Regions from separate parts of the Streptacidiphilus albus JL83 genome, predicted to be linked through region 1. Evidence: riboswitches for the same ligand, from Rfam matches in the RefSeq annotation. Region 1 holds a riboswitch; the other holds the start of a gene.
What was found. Region 1 has a riboswitch for ZMP and ZTP ahead of BS75_RS30755 (phosphoribosylaminoimidazolecarboxamide formyltransferase). Riboswitches for the same ligand answer to the same signal wherever they lie in the genome.
Positions count from the first base shown of each region.

Region 2: another riboswitch for ZMP and ZTP. It lies ahead of BS75_RS35695 (methyltransferase domain-containing protein); the one in region 1 lies ahead of BS75_RS30755 (phosphoribosylaminoimidazolecarboxamide formyltransferase).

Region 1 is NZ_JQML01000001.1:6,985,572-6,990,243, reverse strand. It holds gene BS75_RS30775 (radical SAM protein) at 1-65, opposite strand, end outside; gene BS75_RS30770 (radical SAM protein) at 65-1,210, opposite strand; gene BS75_RS30765 (aroma-sacti cluster domain-containing protein) at 1,354-1,545, opposite strand; gene BS75_RS30760 (aroma-sacti cluster domain-containing protein) at 2,159-2,350, shown strand; ZMP/ZTP riboswitch at 2,556-2,640, shown strand; gene BS75_RS30755 (phosphoribosylaminoimidazolecarboxamide formyltransferase) at 2,670-3,827, shown strand; gene BS75_RS30750 (hypothetical protein) at 4,027-4,551, shown strand; gene BS75_RS30745 (ACT domain-containing protein) at 4,595-4,672, shown strand, end outside.
Region 2 is NZ_JQML01000001.1:8,198,508-8,203,179, forward strand. It holds gene pheT (phenylalanine--tRNA ligase subunit beta) at 1-1,203, shown strand, start outside; gene BS75_RS35690 (ArsR/SmtB family transcription factor) at 1,314-1,727, opposite strand; gene BS75_RS35695 (methyltransferase domain-containing protein) at 1,771-2,577, opposite strand; ZMP/ZTP riboswitch at 2,589-2,668, opposite strand; gene BS75_RS35700 (HipA family kinase) at 2,801-3,652, shown strand; gene BS75_RS49640 (hypothetical protein) at 3,728-4,672, opposite strand, start outside.

The DNA.
Region 1 (4,672 bases):
AGCAGCACCGCGTTGCCGCGCCGGTAGCGGATCCGGTCCACGTCGTCGAGCCTGAGTCTGCGCATCAGCCCGCCTCCCCGACCGGTTCGCGGTCGGTCCCGCCCGGTCGCCCGAGGGTGAGCAGCCCGGCGTACTCGGGGACCCCGTAGCGCCGGGCGAAGGCCTCCGGACCGGCGGCCGTCTGCGCCAACACCACCAACGCCTCGGTCGCCAGGAACACCGGCTCGCGGACCAGTTGCTCCGCGCCCCGGAGCACCTCGGGCCGGCCGCCGATCCGGAGGCAGCTCGTGCAGTAGCCCCCGGAGGCGCAGCCGGGCGCGAACCGGTCGGTCAGCAGCTCCGGCCCGTAGGTCCGGATCGCGCGCAGGGTCGGGCTCTCCGCGCAGCGCTCGGCGATCAACGACCACGGGTCCCGGGCCGCGTGGCCGAGGACCAGGTGTTCGGGGGCCGGGCCGTCCACCACGTCCTGGCTGCAGCAGGCGACCACGGTTCCGTCGTAGGCGACGGTGGGCCAGGCGGCCATCGCGCAGGGCGCGGGTGCGGCGGCAGCAGGGGCAGAGGCGGCAACGGGCGCGGGCGGGCCGCTCGGTGGCGGCGGGCCGCCGGGCCGGACACCGGGTTGGAGGGTGTCGATCAGTTCGACGGCGTCCAGCAGCGCGGCTCCGCGTCCCGCCGCACCGAGGGGGGCGACCAGAGCGGGCACGCGATCGCCGAAGCGGGCCCGGATCTCGGCCACGGTCTCGGCGATGTAGCGGTCGTCGGGACCGTCCGCGACCAGCTGGAAGCTGGTGTCGACGCCCAGACCGAGGAGTTCGGCGACCACGTCGAGGGCGTGCGCCCGAGGGACCTCGGGGGCGTGGAAGCGGTCGTGGCTCACCACCACGTGGTCCACCGTCCGCAGCACCTCGGCCAGCCGGGCCGGTACCGTGCCTCGCGCCCGGGCGAAGAACAGCCCGGTGATCAGCACCGTCCTTGATCCCCGCTCCCGTGCCACCCGGGCGATCCGACGCACCGTCGACAGCCGCAGCAGCGCCTCCCCACCGGTGAGGAAGACGAACTCAGGACGGGATTGCGGCGTAAAACTCTCGACCAGCCGCACGAACGGCGCGGCCGCGTGCTCCTCGCTGCGGATCGTGGAATTGGTGGAGCAGTGCGCGCAACTCAGCGGGCATCTTCGGGTGAGCGAGAGAAAAAGGCCCGCAGCTGGCACGTGGCGTCTGGCGAGGACATCGGCGATATGAACCACGTAGGCATCCGTTCAGGCCGGCGAAGCAGCAGGGGCGGCATGTACAGTGGCGCAATCAGCCGCCCCCGAACTGCTCGACGGGGACGGCCGAAATCCTCGCTCGGGCATTAGAAGATGCCGACGCCGACCACGGTCTGACCCTCGACGTCGCCGGCCACGTCGGCCAGCCGGCCCTGAACCGAGATCAGGGTGGCCACCTCGGACTCGGCGAAGGTGGAGATCACCGCCTGCTGCTCCGAGCTGAGCTGGTCGACCGGGGTACCGGCATCACGCAGGGCCTGAAGTGCGTCAAAGGACATCGCAGAATCCTTCACCGTGAGCAGGAGAGGTGGGCGAGTTCATGATGCGGGCCCTCGGCAGACGGCACAAGGCTCGTAGGGCCCGGGCAACGAGGAACTGTGGCGTTGACGACTGATCACGGACAGTTACGACTCCCGGGCACCGTCACGCCCGCCACGCCCCAGCGACAGCGGCGCCGTCCGCCCGCGCGGAGCCACCCGGGACGGCGCCGGCCGCCGTCGCGACAGCGGCGGGCGAAGGAGCGCGACCGCGGACCGGAGCTCCTCCCGGACCCGCCCCGAAGGCGCCGCACTCCATTCCCGATCCATTCCTGATCCATTCCTGACCCACGCCGGATCCGCTCCCTATCCGCTCCCGATCCGCCGCTTCACTGGCTATCAGCCGGATCGACTGACGAATCAGCGGCCAAATCAACGGTCCGATCATCGGAATTCGATCGGCCGGTCGGCCGCGCCCGGAAAGTGCGGCGAGCGAGAACCGGAACGGCAGGAATTCTGATCAGTCGTCAACGCCACGATTTCTCGGTTCGATTGTCCGGCACACCTTGCCCGACCCGGGAGGCGTCCGCACGATGGTTGTCGCCAGCCGCCGACCTTTCGGAAGGAATCCGCCATGCCCTTTGACGCACTCCAGTCGCTGCGTGACGCCGGCACCCCGGTGGACCAGCTCAGCGATGAGCAGAAGTCGGTGATCGCGACCCTGTCCGAGTCCGAGGTCGCCACCCTGACGTCGGTCCAGAGCCGCCTCGCTGCGGTGGCCCCCGACGTCGAGGGCCAGATCGTCGTCGGGGCCGGCATCTTCTAGACCCACGCCCTCCGGCCCAGCGCCCTCCGGCCCAGCCTCTCCGGCCCGACGTCCACCTATCCACCCGTCCGCTCCGTCCGCTCCGAACGCTCCGAACGCTCCGAACGGGGCATCCGTCGGGCCGCCTCCACTCACTCCGGGGCGGCCCGACGGCGTCCGGCAGGACGAGGCGGAGCGGATTCCGTCCCCGCACCCACTAGGGTGGGGGCCGGGCCGCGACTGGCGAGGGTGGACGACCACCGGGGAGCGGTCCCGTTCCGATGCGAGCGTCGACCGCCTGGGCGCCTCCATCAGCGAAGTCCCGCTGAGGAGGCATGTCATGGAACTGCGTTACGGCACCAACCCGCACCAGGCGGCGGCTCCGGCCGAGCCGGTGACCCCCGGAAGTTGGCCGGTGCGAGTACTGAACGGGTCACCGTCGCTCATCAACCTGCTCGATGCGCTGAACAGTTGGCAGCTGGTGCGGGAGGCGTCCGGCCTGCTCGGCCGCCCCGCCGCCGCCTCGTTCAAGCACGTCTCACCGGCCGGCGCCGCCGTCGCCGGTCCGCTCGACGCCGTCACCGCCGAACTGCACGGCCTCACCGGCTCGGCGGTCGGCGGTCCGGCCTCCGCGTATCTGCGAGCCAGGGACGCGGACCCGAAGTCCTCCTACGGCGACTTCGCCGCCGTGTCGCACCCGGTCGACGCCGAACTGGCCGACCTGCTCGGCGGACTGGTCTGCGACGGCATCATCGCCCCGGGCTTCGAGCCGGGCACGGTCGCCACTCTCGGCCGGAAGAAGCGGGGCCGTTTCCTGGTCATCGAGGCGGATCCGGCGTTCGTGTCACCCCGGCACGAGACCCGGGAGGTCTTCGGCCTCCGACTGACCCAGGAACGCGACCTGGCTCCGCTTCCCGACTCCCTGGCCACGGCGTCCGACGGTCGCCCACTGACCGAACGCGCCCGCGAGGACCTGCTGCTGGGACTCTCCGTCCTGCGCTACACCCAGTCCAATGCGGTCTGCTACGTGCGCGACGGAGTCACCCTGGGCATCGGCGCCGGGCAGCAGTCCCGGGTCGACTGCACCCGGCTGGCCGGATCGAAGGTGGACACCTGGTGGCTGCGCCGCCATCCCGCCGTCCGGTCCCTGACGTTCCGCCCCGAGGTTCGCCGACAGGACCGGATCAACTGGCAGATCCGGTTCGTCGAGGGCGACCTCACCGCCGACGAGCGGGCCCGGTTCGGGGAGGTTCTCACCGCACCGGCACGGTCACTGACGGAGGGTCAGCGCGCGTCCTGGCAGGGCTCGCTGCGCGGGGTGGCCTTCGCCTCCGACGGGGCACTGCCGTTCCGCGACAACGTCGACCACGCCCGCCGCCACGGCGTGGACCACATCGCCGAACCCGGAGGGTCGATCCGCTCCGGGGAGGTCGAGGCCGCCTGCCGCGAGCACGGCATCACCCTGGTCCGCACCGGCCTCCGGCTGTTCCACCACTGAGCGCGGGGCACTGGTGCCCCGCCCAGGTCCCCCGCCCCGGTCGCCCGCCCGGTTTCCCCGCGTCCCGGCACGGCGGCACTGTGGCGCGGGGCACAGCACACGGGGCGCCGAACGGGTACCAACGGCGGTCCAGGAGGGAGAAGATGGGAGGTGACGGGGGCAGTACGGCCTGTTCCCCACCACAGCGACGGGGGTCGTCATGGCGATCGGTTTGAACAGCAGCGTCTCATCGGCGCCCTCGGCCCCGCGCCCGGAGCGTGTCGCCGCCTTCCTGGTCGGCCTGGCGGCCGCGTGGAGCCTCGCCCTGCTGATCCTCGCCCTGGTGCTACCGATCGTCACCCCGCAGAGCCCTCCGGCCTATGCGACGGCGACCGCACCGGTGGGCGCGGGCGCCGGCGCGCTCCACGCGTCCACCACCCTGCTGCCGACGGCGCAGGTGACCCTGGTGGCGGACAGCGGATACCTGGTGCTGCTGCTGGTCGCGATCCCGCTGCTGGCAACACTCCTCGTGGGCCTGCTGCTCCGCTCGGCCGCCGCCGGACGCTCCGGCCCCTGGGCCGGCCGGGCGGCCTGGGCGCTGGGCTCCGCCCTGCTCCTCGCCGGAGTCGTGGGCTTCCTCACCATCCTGATCGGCATCGCGGTTGTTCCCGTGGGCGGGCTGCTACTGGCCGCCTGCGGACAGATCGTGCCGCTGGGCGCCGCCGTCCGCCGACGCCACGGCTGACCGCTCCCGGCCACAGGGCCGTCGACCGCCTACGCTGAGCCCCGTGAGCGGCGAACTGGACCTGGAACGACTGCTGGGCGGCATGCGACCGGAGCTGAACCCGGGACGCTTCGTCTTCACC
Region 2 (4,672 bases), 1.2 Mb from region 1:
GAGACCGTGGTCCGCCGGCTGCAGGAGGTCGGCTGCACCGTCGAGGGCGGCGACGTCCTGGTGGTCACCCCGCCGAGCTGGCGGCCCGACCTGACCGACCCCAACGACCTGGCGGAGGAGGTCATCCGGCTGGAGGGCTACGCCGAGCTGCCCTCCACCCTGCCCAGCGTCCCGGCCGGACGCGGGCTGACCGAGGCGCAGCGGCTGCGTCGGCGCACCGGCCTGGCCCTGGCCGGGGCCGGCTACGTCGAGGTGCTGAACTACCCGTTCCTCGGCGAGGCCGCCCTGGACGCCCTCGGCCTGGACGCGGACGACCCGCGCCGCGCCACCGTCGAGCTCGCCAACCCGATCTCGGACGAGGAGCCGGCGCTGCGCACCACGCTGCTGCCGGGCCTGCTGGCGGCGCTGCGCCGGAACACCGGCCGGGGGACGACCGACGTGGCGCTGTTCGAGCAGGGCCTGGTCTTCCGGACCGACGGGACCGACCGTGCGTCGCTGTTCCACGCCCCGCGGCTGCCGGTCGACCGCCGTCCCACGGACGAGGAGATCGCGCAGCTGAACGCGGCGCTGCCGCGTCAGCCGCACCGGGTCGCCACCGTCCTGGCCGGCCACCGCGAGCCGGAGGGCTGGTGGGGCAAGGGCCGCCCGGCGACCTGGGCCGACGCGGTCGAGTCGGCCCGCACGGTGGCCGAGGCCGCCGGGGTCGAGCTGACCGTCCGCCAGGCGCAGTACGCGCCCTGGCACCCGGGCCGCTGCGCCGCGCTGTACGCGGGGGACCGGCTGGTCGGCCACGCCGGCGAGCTGCACCCGCGCGTGGTCAAGGCGCTGCACCTGCCGGAGCGCACCTGCGCGATGGAGCTGGACGTCGACCTGCTCACCCAGGACGGTCCCCGCAAGGTCGAGGGCCCGAAGATCTCCGGGTTCCCGGTCGCCACCCAGGACGTCGCCCTGGTCGTGGCCGAGGACGTCCCGGCCGCCGAGGTCGAGGCGGCGCTGCGGGCCGGCGCCGGTCCGCTGCTGGAGTCGATCCGGCTGTTCGACGTCTACACCGGTGAGCAGCTGGGCGCGGGCCGCAAGTCCCTCGCCTACGCGCTGCGCTTCCGGGCGGCCGACCGCACGCTGACGGCGGACGAGGCGAGCGGGGCCCGTACGGCCGCGATCGCCGAGGCCGTGGCCCGTACCGGGGCCGCGCTGCGCGGCTGAGCCGCGCCGGACGACCGCGAAGGCCCGCCCCCCTCTCCGGAGGGGGGCGGGCCTTCGCGCTGTTCAGGGCCGCTGTCGTCGCAGGGCCGCTGTCGGTTCCGGCTGCCGTCTCACGCCCGCAGGTGGTTGACGTGGTAGACGGCCTGGTCGAGCAGTTCCGCGACATGGTGGTCGTAGAGGTCGTAGACCACCGAGCGGCCCCGGCGCTCGCCCACGACCAGGTCGAGGTTGCGCAGCAGCCGCAGCTGGTGCGAGCAGGCGGACTGCTCCATGGCCACGGCCGTGGCCAGTTCGTTCGCCGCGCAGGGGCCCTCGCGCAGCCGGGCCAGGATCAGCAGCCGGGAGGGCGTGGCCAGGGCCTGCATGGTCGCGGCGACCTTGGCGGCGTTGCCGGCGTCCAGCCGCGCGGGCGGGACGCTGTGGGCGGGGGCGTCGTGGATCGAGGTGTCGCGGACCGGGGTGTCGCGGACCGGGGCGTCGCCGTCGGGTGCTCGGTCAGGCGCGGTGGTCGTCTCGGGGCCCATACCCGTCATCATACAAGAGACACTTGGACAAATGAAGGACTGTTCATGTGTTCCTGTGTTGCGCCCGCTGCGCCCAGGCCATGACGGAACGATTCAACGTGGCGTGGAAGCCGCCGCCGTCGGACAGCCGCTGCTGCTCCAGCAGCCAGCCCTCGGCCCGCTGCTGACCGATCGCCCGCTCGGCGACCGCACGTTCGGCCGCCCGGCGCAGCGAGATCACCAGGTCGAGCTCGGTCAGCGACGCGTACACCGCGAGCTCCACCTCGATCCGGACGTCCACGAAGCCGGCAGCGTTCAGCAGCCGTCGCAGCCGCCGCCCCATGTCCCGCTGGGCGATGCCCGCGCCCACCCGGGCGCCGACCGCCGCGGCGGTCTCCGGGTCGGCCGAGTCGACCGTGAACGAGGCCCAGTCCGGCTCGGAGACGGCGATCCGGCCGCCGTCCGGCCGCAGCACCCGGTGCACCTCGGCGAGCACGGCGGCCGGGTCGGCGACATGCTGCAGCACCCGTTCGATCCGGCAGACGTCGAACGCGCCGTCCCGGAACGGCAGCCGCGCGCCGTCGGCCTGCGCCAGCCGGCACTCCAGGTCCTGGTCGGTCAGCCGGGCCCGGCTGGCCTGGAGCATCACCGCGCTGATGTCGACGCCGACCGCGGTCAGCCCGTCCTCCTCCAGCTGCGCCAGCTCGTGCCCCGCGCCGCAGCCCAGGTCGAGCACCCGCTCGCCGGGGCGCAGGCCGAGGCCCTCGCGCAGCCGGGCCCTCGGCCCGGCCAGCCCGCGCTGGGCGCGCTCCAGGTACTGGACCAGCCCCTGCGGGCGGGTGCTGCGGTCCACGTCGGAGAAGGTGCTCATGGCGGCTCCCGGGCGGGCGCCCAGGCGGTCGGCTCCCGCGAGGCTGCTTCCCGATGGTCTCTTCCATCCCGGTCCCGCCAGTCGCGTCGGTCGGCATTCTGCCGTACGGCCGGTCGGCCGCGCAGCCGCTCGGGGAACGGGAGCGGAGCGCCTCGTTTGTTAGGGTTCCTGCGGGCGTGATCGGGATCACGAAGGTGGTCGTGATCGGGAGGAGGACGGGGCGATGGCGGGACTGGCCGAGGTCACGGCGCTGCACTACCTGGTGCCGCTGCGTGCGGGCGGATCCGTGCCCGGGGTGGTCGAGACCGACGACCTGGGCACCTACGTCGTGAAGTTCACCGGCTCCGCGCAGGGACGCAAGGCGCTGGTGGCGGAGGTGATCGTCGGTGAGCTCGCCCGGCGGCTGGGGCTGCGCTTCCCCGACCTGGTGCTGGTCCACTTCGACCCGGAGGTGGCGAGCGCCGAGCCGGACCCCGAGGTCCAGGACATCCTCCGGGCCAGCGGCGGGCTCAACCTCGGCATGGACTACCTGCCGGGCGCGACCGACTTCACCCCTGAGTCGCTGACGGTGTCGTCGGCCGAGGCCGGCCGGGTGGTCTGGTTCGACGCCCTGGTCGGCAACGTCGACCGGACCGTGCACAGTCCCAACCTGATGGTCTGGCACGGGAAGCTCTGGCTGATCGACCACGGCGCGGCGCTGATCTTCCATCACCGCTGGTCGGGCGCGGAGGAGTCGGTGGCCAAGCCCTATCCGATGAGCGCCCACGCGCTGGGCGGCTTCGCCCCCGACGTCACGGCGGCGGACGCCGCGCTGGCCCCGCTGGTCACCCCGGAGCTCCTGCGCGAGGTGGTCGCGCTGGTCCCGGACGAGTGGCTGGTGGACGAGCCGGGATTCGACTCGCCGGAGCAGCTGCGCGAGGCCTATGTCGCCCACCTCGCCGCCCGCGCGGCCGGCTCCGCGACCTGGCTGCCGGAGGGCTTCGCCACTCCGGAGCAGCTCGCCCGGGCGGAGGCCGAACGCCAGGCGGCGACCCGCGCGGGCCGCCCGCCCTGGCTGCAGTACGTCCGGGGCTGAGCGGCCCGGGGCCGGTGCTGTGGGGTTCCGGCGTAGGTGGGGTGCCGGCGTAGGTGGGGTGCCGGTGTCGTGCCGTCAGTGCCGACGGCGGTCGCGGCGGCCGAAGCCGATCGCGGCGGTGATGGCGAGACCGCCGGCGAGCAGGGCCAGGGCGGCGGCCAGCACCGGCTCCAGGCTCGTCCCGGTGGGGGCGAGCGGTCCGCCGGAGCCCGAGGGCGAGGGCGAGGGCTCCGGCGGGGCGCCCGAGGAGTCGGTCGGGTGCGGGGTGGGGGTCCGGCTGTCGCTGGGTGAGGGCGAGGGTGAAGGGCTGGGGCTCTTGCTCTCGCTGGGGCTCGGGCTGGGACTGGGGCTGGGGCTCGGACTGGGGGAGCTCGACGAAGGGCTGGGGGAGGGCGTGATCGTCCTTTCGCAGTGGGCCTCGACCTCGCCGAGCCGGATGTCGGTGATCGGTCCGTCGTAGACCTCCTCGCCGGCCGGGTTCCGGAGGACCCCGGTGGCGACGATGTCGATCCAGGCGCGGGCCGTGTACACGCCGGGGGTCTGCCCGCCGCCGGCGGGCTCCTCGTGACGGGTGAACCGGACGGTGACGGTGTTGTTCGGGCCCAGGGTGGTCGGCTCGCCCAGCTCGGCCCCGGTCACGGTGAGGGTGGTGGTGCCGAGCGAGACGGGGTGGCCGAGGACGGCGATCAAGTTGGCCGCGGTCCGGGCGTAGGCCAGCGCGTAGGGGCCCACCGGCGGCGGGGTGCACTCGGCGTAGGTGTCCAGGGTGGCGACCGACCCCGAGGGCGGCAGGATGCTCACGAACTGGGCGTTGCCGATCCGCAGCGTCATCCCCGAGTTCTGGGACTGGGCGTAGACCTTGGCGCTGGTGTTGGAGGTGCGGCTGGTCTGGGCGCCGTCGATGGTGACGTAGGTGAGCACGTGGTCCGGGTCGGAGAAATCCCCGTTGTCGTCGGGGGCGTCGACGACATCGGACTCGGCGGTCCCGTAGGTCCCCTGGAACCCGACGGTCTTCAGCGC